2 regions of the Pontibacter sp. CAU 1760 genome follow, and region 1 is predicted to be linked to the other one. Evidence: riboswitches for the same ligand, from Rfam matches in the RefSeq annotation. Region 1 holds a riboswitch; the other holds the start of a gene.
The links. A riboswitch is a leader RNA that binds a small molecule or an ion and turns the genes downstream of it on or off. The one in region 1 is predicted to bind S-adenosylmethionine.
Positions count from the first base shown of each region.

Region 1 (5,625 bases):
TTTGTCCTGACATAAAGGGAGTTTCTCTAAAAGACCCGGGCCCCGTTCACTAGTGAACGGGGCCCGGGTCTTTTACATAATCAGGTATAATGTTTTCTAGCGAGCCGATTTAATGAAATCAGGTATGGCTTGGGCTATACCCTCTTGTTGGTTTAAGTAGTTGGCCAAAGCGAGGGCATTGCCTTTAGAGTATTTGTTTACTTTCAGCAGGTATACATTCCGCTCTTCAGTGTCCAGTAATTGTGCTTTATACGCCTGAGCCAGTTGTCCTAACCTTTCCGCTTGCCCGGGCAGCAGCCTCACTTCCACCTCGTCGCTCATACCGATTAGCGCATTTCCATCCAGGAAATAGGGAGCCGCATAGGCAATCTTAGGGTTTAAGGCTAGTTCCTGCAAGGCCTGCTCTACTTGGTTGGCGTTCAGCCCATCGGCCAACTTTACACCGTGCAAAAGGCCTGTGCTCGTAGCCAACACTTCCTGCTGTTGCCCCAAAAAGCTATACTGTGCTAAAACGCGTTGTTCTTCATCTGCCGTTAGGCCGTTTTCAAAAGACACTACTACCTTTTGTGTAAACACATTGCCAAGAAATTTCTCCTTGTCGCCTAGGGTGAGGGTGTAAATTTGAAATGGGGCACTGGCTTGGGCTTTTAAGAGTTTAGGTCCGGCTTTAACGTTCCGAATGGGTGCTGGGCCATCCTGGCGGCACGAAGTAGAAAGAAAAAGCAGGAGCGCAAAGCATATAAAAGCAGGTAGGGTAAATCTTTTCATATCCGTACAAATTATATCGCTGTCATATAATTATTGTACGGGCAATCTTGGTTTAAAGCTGAAAGAGAATTAGTTAATATAACTAATTTTTTAGATTAACATTTTGTTAATTAAAAGTTCCATTTCTAATGAAATGTTCTGAGTCAAGACACAGAGCTTACCCCTCAAACATAAACAATTAAAGCTCAGCTGGTTGACCCTAAAACTAAGTATTCTGTACTTAAATTTAATGTGGTTCTGTGCTTAGATCATTTTACCGACCCACCCAGTCTTTGATACCTCCAATTCGCAGCCTTCCTACTTAGCTATCATTCCAGGTTCAACGCTATTACTTACTAGTGCTCATACCTTACCGCTTCAATTTGCTCCGCGTCCTGGTAGAACTGGGCAATAGCGTCTTTCAACTGCTCGAACTCTACCAGAAATCCATCGTGGCCGTAGTTCGACCGAATCAAGTGAAAAGTGGAGCCACGCACGTGCTCATGCAGGAAACGCTGCTCTTCTACCGGGAACAACAAATCCGATTCAACCCCAACAAAAAGGCTGCGTGCTTTGAGCTGGCTTAAGGCTTTTTCCAACCCTCCGCGGTCACGACCGACATGATGCGAGTCCATGGCTTTGGACAACAGCCAGTATGTATAAGCGTTAAAGCGCTTCGAGAGCTTTTCGCCTTGATGTACCTGGTAGCTCGATGCCCTGAAATTATCAGTGATGCTGTTGCCGGGCTCCTGCTGGGTGGCCAGGTAGGTATCGTAATGCCTGTAAGAAAGCATGGCAATGGCGCGGGCCGTCTTTAATCCTTCCAAGCCAGCTGTGTCCGTATCGGTCTCCCAGCTCGGGTCTTGCCGGATAGCCATCCGCTGGGTTTCGTTGAAGGCGATGCCCCACGGTGAATGCCTCGCGTTAGAAGCTACGTGCACCAGCCGCTCGAACACTTCCGGACTCTGCAAGGCCCACTCCAGCGCCTGCTGTCCGCCCAAAGAGCCGCCAATGAGGGTATGGACCTGCTCAAACCCGAGTTCCTGCCGTAGCAGCTCAAAAGCAGCCACCACGTCGCGGTTCGTCAGCTGTGGGAAGGTATGGTAATAAGGTGTTCCTGTTTCCGGGTTAATGCTCAACGGGCCTGTAGAGCCGTAGCACCCGCCTAAAGTGTTGGCACAGATCACAAACCAGTCCTGCGGATCATAAAGCTTTCCCTCGCCAAACAGGTCGCACCACCAGTCGGTAAAATCCGAATTCCCCGTTAAGGCATGGCATACCCACACAATGTTATCACGCTGCGGGTTTAGTTGGCCGTATGTGCTATAGGCAAGCTGAAAGCCGGGAAGTTTCCTCCCCGACTCTAGCTCAAATGTATGATCGTACTCAAATATGTGCTGTGTTGGCATAGTCTATAATAATTAGGCAGCTGGCTCGGGCTGCTTCTCTTTTACCTTGGCAAAAGCTTGTTCAAAATCCGCTTTGATATCGTCGAGGTGCTCGATGCCTGCAGATACGCGCAGCAATGTTGGCTCTACTCCTGCGCTTAACTGCTCCTCACCGGAAAGCTGCTGATGGGTGGTGGAGGCCGGATGGATGATCAGTGTCTTGGCGTCGCCTACGTTGGCCAGGTGGCTAACCAGTTGAAGGCTATTCACAAACGTTTCTGCCTGGTGCTGCTCACCTTTCAGTTTAAAGGAAAGTACGCCGCCGAAACCCCGCTTCAGGTATTTTTTGGCGAGCGTGTGGTACTTGCTGCTCTCCAGGCCAGGATAGTTCACCGACTCCACCAACTCATGCTGCTCCAGCCACTGAGCTAAAGCCAGCGCGTTCTCTACTGTTCTGTCCACGCGCAGGGATAGCGTTTCGAGGCCCTGCAATAACAGGAAGGAGTTGAAGGGGCTTAAGGCCGGACCGAAGTCGCGCAAACCCTCTACGCGGGCACGTATGGCAAAGGCGATGTTACCGAATGGGCCGTCTGATCCGAATACTTCCCAGAATTTCATGCCGTGGTATCCTTCCGATGGCTCAGAGAACTGCGGAAACTTTCCGTTGCCCCAGTTAAAGTTACCACCGTCCACGATCACACCACCGATGCTGGTACCGTGGCCGCCAATCCACTTGGTAGCGGATTCTACCACCACATTCGCGCCGTGCTCCAGCGGGCGGAAAAGGTAACCGCCCGCACCGAAGGTATTGTCAACTACCAGTGGCAGGTCGTGCTTGCGCGCCAAAGCGGCTATCGCCTCAAAATCCGGAATATTAAAACGCGGGTTGCCAATTGTCTCGACATAGATGGCTTTGGTCTTTTCGTCAATCAACTGCTCGTAGCTTGCTACCTCGTCGTTCTCCGCAAACCGCACTTCCACACCCAAGCGCTTAAACGACACCTTAAACTGGTTATAAGTGCCGCCATACAAAAACCTGGTGCTCAAAAAGTTGTCTCCGGCAGCTACAATGTTGTTGAGCGCAATAAACTGCGCTGCCTGCCCCGATGCCACTGCCACTGCCGCTACGCCTCCTTCCAGTGCCGCCACGCGCTTCTCAAACACATCCGTGGTCGGGTTCATGATCCGGGTATAAATGTTTCCGAACTCTTTCAGGGCAAACAGGTTAGCCCCATGCTCCGCGTCCTTAAAGGTGAAAGAGGTGGTCTGGTAAATCGGTACGGCGCGCGACTGTGTGGTAGGATCAACTTCCTGGCCGGCGTGCAACTGCAGTGTTTCGAAGTGTAATGGCTGTGACATGGTTGTTCAGTTTTGGGTTGTGGATTACAATTTAGATTCGGTAAACGCGATGTGCGTGGGTACGTAGTGACGGCAATCGTTTTGTTGCCGCGGTAAATGATGGAGGTCTTGCCTGAATTAGCAACAACAGCCCGGCAAGTTGCGCATGGGCATGGCAGCGTACCAAACAGGGGCAGCAAAACAGGCAAGCCCTGGCCTGGCTGCGGGTATAGACGAGAATAAGTAATGCGAAGAATGGATTTCCCTTTTCATATTCGTATCAATTTATATTCATCCGGATGTTCCGGAATCAGGAATTAGCACCTTAACCGCGGTAGTTAGGTTGCTAGAGTTTCACAGAGCCTGTCTCTCCACTCTTCTTTATAAATCAAAATCCGAAGGGATATTTGACTTGATGTTGCAATTATAAGGCGCTGAATAAACAATTCCAAATTAATCAGCCTTTTTATAATGAATTTCATAATACACCCTACCTCTCTTACGTTACCAAGTTCATCGGATCATGGGCATAGCACTGTCTGCAAAATTTCAATTTCGAGGCATTAGTAAATCAAAAAAGCCGAGCTGATAATTATGCCCGGTACTCCTCCTGTACACGCATAATCAAAAGCACATCATTTATATGTACAAACACATATTCAATATAAAGTACAATTTATAGGTGTATAAATATAAAACTTTGTATATATTTAGGTAGTATCTTAACCTATGCTTGATGACGTTACAAAAGCCTGCAGTATAGCTTGTGGAATGTGAAGACATATTTGTTTCCTTGCCCATAAAATATAATTACCTTTACCCGTCTATCAAAAACACTCACTCGATGGAGGCAATCAAAGAAACCAACTTCTCTTTTCCCGGACAGACCGGATTTTACAAAGGCAAGGTGCGCGACGTATACTATTTCGACGAACAACTGGCCATTGTTGCCACCGACCGTATTTCAGCATTCGATGTGGTACTGCCACGCGCCATACCTTACAAAGGGCAGGTGCTGAACCAGATTGCCAGCCTCAACCTGGCGGCCACGGCAGACATTGTGCCTAACTGGGTACTCTCTACGCCGGACCCTAACGTGACCATTGGCTACCGTTGCGAGCCTTATAAAGTGGAGATGGTGATCAGGGGCTACCTGGCTGGCCACGCCTGGCGCGAATACAAGGCCGGCAAGCGCAGCGTGTGCGGCGTCAGCTTGCCAGACAGGCTGCGCGAGAACGACAAACTTCCGGAGCCTATCATCACGCCGACCACAAAAGCAGATGAAGGCCACGACGAGGATATTTCCAGAGAAGAAATTTTGGCGAAAGGCCTTGTTTCAGAGCAGGATTATATTATATTAGAGCAGTATACGCGGGCGCTTTTTGCCCGCGGCACAGAACTTGCAAAACAACGCGGACTGATATTGGTTGATACCAAATATGAGTTTGGCAAGCACCATGACAAGATATACCTGATCGACGAAATTCATACCCCCGACTCGTCCCGCTACTTTTACAGCGAAGGCTACCAGGAGCGGCAGGACAAAGGGGAGTCGCAGCGCCAGTTGTCAAAGGAATTTGTGCGGCAGTGGCTGATTGAAAACGGTTTTCAGGGGAAGGAGGGCCAGCAAGTACCAGAAATGACTGATGAAATTGTTGCAGGTATTTCAGCACGTTACATCGAGTTGTTTGAGGTGTTCACGGGGCAGGATTTCAAGAAAAACACATACGAAAACGTGTTGGCTCGCATCGAGAAGCAGGTTCTTAACAATAATTTTAACGCTAAAAACTAAAAATATTAAAGTAGTTTTTGGTACATTCGCATCTAAATCTTTAGTGGTAGATCTATGAAGTACACGATTGATAAGAAAGAAAATTATACAATTATAACGATCGATGAGAAGAAGCTGGACACATCTATTGCGCCAGATCTTAAGTCAGAGTTCGTTAAATTGAATGCCGAGGGGATCACCAACTTGATTCTTGACCTGAGCAACGTGAAATATACGGACTCTTCAGGATTGAGCTCTATCCTGATTGCTAACCGTCTTTGCAACTCTTCCAGTGGCTTGCTCATCTTAACCGGACTGCAGGATCATGTAATGAAGTTGATCACGATCTCCAAGCTGGAGTCTGTGCTGAACATCCTCCCA
Region 1 covers NZ_JBTLRL010000016.1:20,385-26,009, forward strand. Annotated here, with positions in the region: gene lysA (diaminopimelate decarboxylase) at 1-10, shown strand, start outside; gene ACXYMU_RS18180 (hypothetical protein) at 97-768, opposite strand; gene metX (homoserine O-acetyltransferase MetX) at 1,104-2,156, opposite strand; gene ACXYMU_RS18190 (O-acetylhomoserine aminocarboxypropyltransferase/cysteine synthase family protein) at 2,169-3,494, opposite strand; SAM riboswitch class I at 3,756-3,863, opposite strand; gene ACXYMU_RS18195 (phosphoribosylaminoimidazolesuccinocarboxamide synthase) at 4,318-5,265, shown strand; gene ACXYMU_RS18200 (STAS domain-containing protein) at 5,320-5,625, shown strand, end outside.

Region 2 (5,625 bases), on a different contig from region 1:
TCTGCTATACAGCAGGGGGTAGATATCCCATCGGGCAGTGTTCACTCTCCCTGACAGGGTATAGTGCCTGGCTCCAACCGATGTAGAACCTGCCAAAGCCAGGACTTAATATTTATGTATGTGTAAGCGTACTATATGGAGTGGGAAAAGAAAGGCTTTCCCTTTGGCTTCTTAAATTTACTAAAGCGTCTGCTATATTAAAAGTCCTCGTCCAGCGAGAAGATCTTTTTGTCTTTGTCGCCGCCAACTCCTGCTTTCTGGTACTCCCCTACGCGCTTCTCAAAGAAGTTGGTCTTGCCCTGCAGCGATATCATTTCCATGAAGTCGAATGGGTTGGTGGAGTTGTAGATCTTGCCGCAGCCTAACTCCAGCAACAGGCGGTCAGCCACAAACTCGATGTATTGGTTCATCAGCTTTGAGTTCATCCCGATCAGGTCTACCGGCAAAGCGTCTGTTACAAACTCCTGCTCGATGCTAACTGCGTCGCGGATGATTTCCTGCACGCGTGCCTCAGGCAGTTTGTTCACCAGCATCTTATAAAGCAGGCAGGCAAAGTCGCAATGCAATCCTTCATCGCGGCTGATGAGCTCGTTCGAGAAGGTTAAGCCCGGCATCAGGCCACGCTTTTTCATCCAGAAGATAGAGCAGAAAGAACCAGAGAAGAAAATGCCTTCCACCGCTGCAAAAGCGATCAGGCGCTCTGCAAAGTTCTCGCTCTCGATCCACTTCAAGGCCCACTCGCCTTTTCTGCCTACCGCCGGAACGGTCTCGAGTGCATTGAACAGGTGGTCTTTCTCGCTTTGCTTTTTTACGTAGGTATCAATCAGCAACGAGTAGGTTTCTGAGTGAATGTTCTCCATCATGATTTGGAAGCCATAGAAGCAACGCGCCTCCGGAATCTGCACCTCGTTCATGAAGTTCACGGCCAGGTTCTCGTTCACGATGCCGTCAGAGGCCGCAAAGAAAGCCAGCACGTGGCTAATGAAGTGGCGCTCGCCGTCGTTCAGGTTCTCCCAGTCTTTCAGGTCCTGACCCAGGTCTATCTCTTCGGCGGTCCAGAAGCTGGCTTCTGCCTTCTTATACATTTGCCAAACCTCATCATTCTGAATCGGAAACAAAACGAAGCGGTTGGGATTCTCTTTCAGTATTGGCTCCATATCATTCATAATATATTGTGTTAAGTTTGTTGAAGAGCATTTGCCCTCAGAACATATGACCGGATGAATATGTTTAGCGAAAGCTTTACCGGCGATTATCTAGACTTCAAATATAGAGAATTGAACTTGAAATGCGGGGTTAAAGTTGTTCAATTTATGCACATCCTCTCAGTTGAAAGCCTGGGCCGTTTTTAGCCTAAATTCACATAGTTATCCACACTGCCAGCCGTCTATATAATCAACCTAAAATATTGAAATGTATGTATATAGCCTGCCTGGGAGGGGTTTTGGCAGTTGTAAATGTGTGTAACTCTGTGGATAGCAACACAAGAGTAAAGGAAAGCTAAAAGCGCACATATCTGCGCAGCGCCGACCCCTTGAGATACAAATTTTGGTGCAATTTGTGGAAAATCATAAGAATCCTGTTTGAGTGTAAATCATTGGTGTGTAACTGGTTGCGAGCGTTATTCACAAGCATGTAGATTTGTGTCGGAGATATCAACAAAGTTATCCACGGATGTGGGTAATGTTTGGGTGCAATGCACGAACAATTTGTGGCACAAGCCGTTGCATTTATTGAATAAGTGCCGTACCTTTGCGCACTAAACTTTTAAATATACATTGAAGCTGATGTACGCAATTGTAGAAATCGCAGGTCAACAGACCAAAGTAGAGAGCGGCAAGTTCATCTACGCTAACAAGCTTTCCGGCAATGAGGGTGACGCCGTTGAGTTCGCCAATGTTCTTCTTACTGATGATAACGGCACTGTTACTTTGGGTGCTCCTTTCGTAGAAGGTGTGAAGGTGGTAGGTAAAATCCTTACCAGCACTGTGAAAGGCGACAAAGTGATCGTTTTCAAAAAGAAGAGAAGAAAAGGATACAAGAAGAAGAATGGCCACCGCCAGCACTTCACCAAGGTCCTGATCGAGAGCATTGGATAAGCAGTAAGAAGAAATTAACGTGAAAACTCTTCGGGATCAGTCCTCTGACCCGGATTAAATTTTAAGAAAATGGCACACAAAAAAGGAGCAGGTAGTTCTAATAACGGCCGCGAGTCGCATTCTAAACGACTTGGTGTTAAAATTTACGGTGGCCAGGATATCATCGCTGGTAACATCATTGTAAGACAAAGAGGCACTGCCCACCACCCAAGCACAAACGTGGGTATGGGTAAAGACCACACGCTTTTCGCCCTGACGGACGGTATCGTTCAGTTCAGAAAAGGAAAGAAGAACCGTTCTTACGTTTCTGTACTTCCTAAGGTAGAGGCAGAAGCTTAGTAACAACATTGCACTGCCTCGGCAGTCAGGGAAAGGGATGCGCAAGCGTCCCTTTTCTTGTTTATGCTGATCTGCAAAAGACTTTCAAAAGCCGGAATAGCCTTCTTGTGTACTCTCAGGCTTTTTGCTGCCTGATCCTGCAGAAGCTGCACAACCAAAGGGAAGCACACTGTCATAGAACAAGACCAAGGCCTGTCTGAGGTCAAATACCAGGCAGCAAAACGCTCCTGTCATTTCGATTTTGTTAAGCAACGTGACATTTTATAGCAACTTAATTCGTTTTTGTGCGGATATAGTGTTAATTTGCAGCTTCTTATCAAGAAAGACCGAGGGATAGGGCCCTACGACGTCTTAGCAACCTTGTAACAGCTTGGTGCTAATTCCCTTCCGGAGCATATGTGGCCGGAGAAGATAAGATTGAACCCCTCCCGCAGGTGTCCTTCTTGATAAGCCGAACGCAGACAGACTTATGAGAAGAAAGACGACACCGACAATGACAAATCACCCCATACATACACTATTAAAAGAGCGTGTGCTCGTGCTGGATGGCGCCATGGGCACCATGATTCAGCGTTACGAACTGACAGAAGCTGATTTCCGTGGTGAGCGCTTTGCCAACCACCCCAGCGACCTGAAAGGCAACAACGACCTGCTCTCTATTACCCGCCCCGATATCATCAAAGCCATACATGCCGAGTACCTGGAGGCAGGTGCCGACATCGTGGAAACCAATACCTTTAGCGGCACCAGCATCGCTATGGCCGATTACCATTTGGAGGAACTGGTGTATGAGCTGAACTATGAGTCGGCGAGGTTAGCACGCGAGGCAGCAGACGAGATAGAGGCGCGTATACCGAACCGTCCGCGTTTTGTAGCCGGTGCTATTGGCCCGACAAACCGCACGGCTTCCCTATCGCCAGATGTGAACAACCCCGGCTACCGCGCCATTACTTTCGACCAACTGGTGGAGGCGTATTATGAGCAGGTGCGCGGTCTGGTAGATGGCGGCGCGGATTTGCTGCTGGTGGAAACCGTATTCGACACGCTGAACTGTAAAGCGGCGCTTTTTGCCATCCAGCAGTTTGTGCAGGACGGCGGCAAGGAACTGCCCATCATGGTGTCCGGTACCATTACCGATGCCAGCGGCCGCACCTTGTCTGGCCAAACGGTGGAGGCCTTCTGGAACTCCATCTCGCATGCGCCTATCCTGAGCATCGGCTTTAACTGTGCGCTGGGTGCCCGCCAACTTAAAACACACATCCAGGAGCTTTCCCGCATCTCTAATTCCTATATCAGTGCCTACCCGAACGCCGGACTGCCGAACGCCTTTGGTGGCTACGACGAAACCGCGCAGCAAATGGGTGCTGTGGTGGAAGAATACCTGAAAGAAGGCCTGGTCAATATATTAGGCGGTTGTTGCGGTACCACACCGATGCACGTAAAGGTCATCTCAGACTTGGCGCAGCGGTATAAGCCACATGTGCCGTCAGAAGTGGCCCCTTATCCGCGCTACAGCGGCCTGGAGCCGCTCACCGTAACGCCGGAATCACTTTTCATCAACGTGGGGGAGCGCACCAACGTAACCGGTTCCAAGAAATTCTCCCGCCTGATTGTGGAAGGCAAGTTTGAGGAGGCTTTGTCGGTGGCGCAGCAGCAGGTAGAGGGCGGCGCGCAGATCATCGACGTAAATATGGACGAAGGTATGCTGGACTCTGAGGAGGCCATGACCAACTTCCTCAACCTGATTGCCTCAGAGCCTGAGATCTCCAAACTGCCCATCATGATCGACTCCTCGAAGTGGAGCGTAATCGAGGCGGGGCTGAAATGTGTGCAGGGCAAGTCAATCGTTAATTCTATCTCGCTGAAAGAAGGCGAAGAAAGCTTTATAACCCTGGCGCGCAAGGTACACCAGTATGGCGCAGCGGTGGTGGTGATGGCGTTTGATGAGCAGGGGCAGGCAGATACCTTTGCGCGGAGAATCGAGATCTGTGAGCGGTCTTACCGCATTCTGGTGGATGAAGTAGGCTTCCCGCCACAGGACATCATTTTCGACCCGAACATCCTGGCTATTGCCACCGGCATCGAGGAGCACAACAACTATGCCGTGGATTATATCGAAACGGTAAAGTGGATCAAGGCTAACCTGCCGCACGCCCTCATCAGCGGTGGCGTGAGCAACCTGTCGTTCTCGTTCCGGGGCAACGACGCCGTGCGCGAGGCCATGCATACCGTGTTCCTGTATTACGCCGTGCAGGCAGGCATGGACATGGGCATCGTGAATGCCGGTATGCTGGGTTTGTATGACGAGATACCGGTAGAACTGCGCGACCTGATCGAGGATGTGGTTTTTAACCGCCACCCGGATGCTACCGAAAAGCTGGTGACTTATGCCGAGACCGTGAAGGGCAAAGGCAAGGGCGCCGTGCAGGCTGATAACAGCTGGCGCGAAGCCCCCGTGGAGGAACGCCTGAAGCATGCGCTGGTAAAAGGCATTGTAGAGTTTATAGAAGCCGACACCGAGGAAGCCCGACAGAAAGCCACCAAAACGCTGGACGTGATTGAAGGGCCACTGATGGCCGGCATGTCGGTGGTAGGCGACTTGTTTGGGGCCGGTAAGATGTTCCTGCCGCAGGTAGTGAAGAGCGCCCGCGTGATGAAGAAGTCGGTGGCCTACCTGCTGCCATATATGGAAGCCGAGAAACTGGCCTCCGACACCTCGAAGTCCACAGCGGGCACTATTCTGATGGCTACCGTGAAAGGCGACGTGCACGACATCGGCAAAAACATCGTGGGTGTGGTGCTGGCCTGTAATAACTACGAGGTGATTGACCTGGGCGTGATGGTGCACCTGGATAAAATATTGGCAGAGGCCGAAGCGCAGCAAGTAGACATCATTGGCCTAAGCGGTCTAATCACGCCGTCGCTGGACGAGATGGTATACGTGGCGCAGGAAATGGAGCGGAGAGGTATGACGATTCCGCTGTTGATTGGCGGAGCCACTACCTCACGCGTGCATACTGCCGTGAAGATCGCGCCGCAGTACAGTGGCCCGGTAGTGCACGTGCACGATGCCTCGCGCAGCGTAACCGTGGTAAGCAGCCTGCTGGGTAGCGACCGCGACGCTTACATGGCTGGTATAAAAGCCGAGTATGAGAAACTTCGCCAAGACCACCTGAACCGCACCAAA
Region 2 covers NZ_JBTLRL010000007.1:9,803-15,427, reverse strand. Annotated here, with positions in the region: gene ACXYMU_RS11205 (ribonucleoside-diphosphate reductase small subunit) at 198-1,166, opposite strand; gene rplU (50S ribosomal protein L21) at 1,788-2,099, shown strand; gene rpmA (50S ribosomal protein L27) at 2,169-2,438, shown strand; SAM riboswitch class I at 2,749-2,856, shown strand; gene metH (methionine synthase) at 2,908-5,625, shown strand, end outside.
Region 2: another riboswitch for S-adenosylmethionine. It lies ahead of metH (methionine synthase); the one in region 1 lies ahead of ACXYMU_RS18190 (O-acetylhomoserine aminocarboxypropyltransferase/cysteine synthase family protein).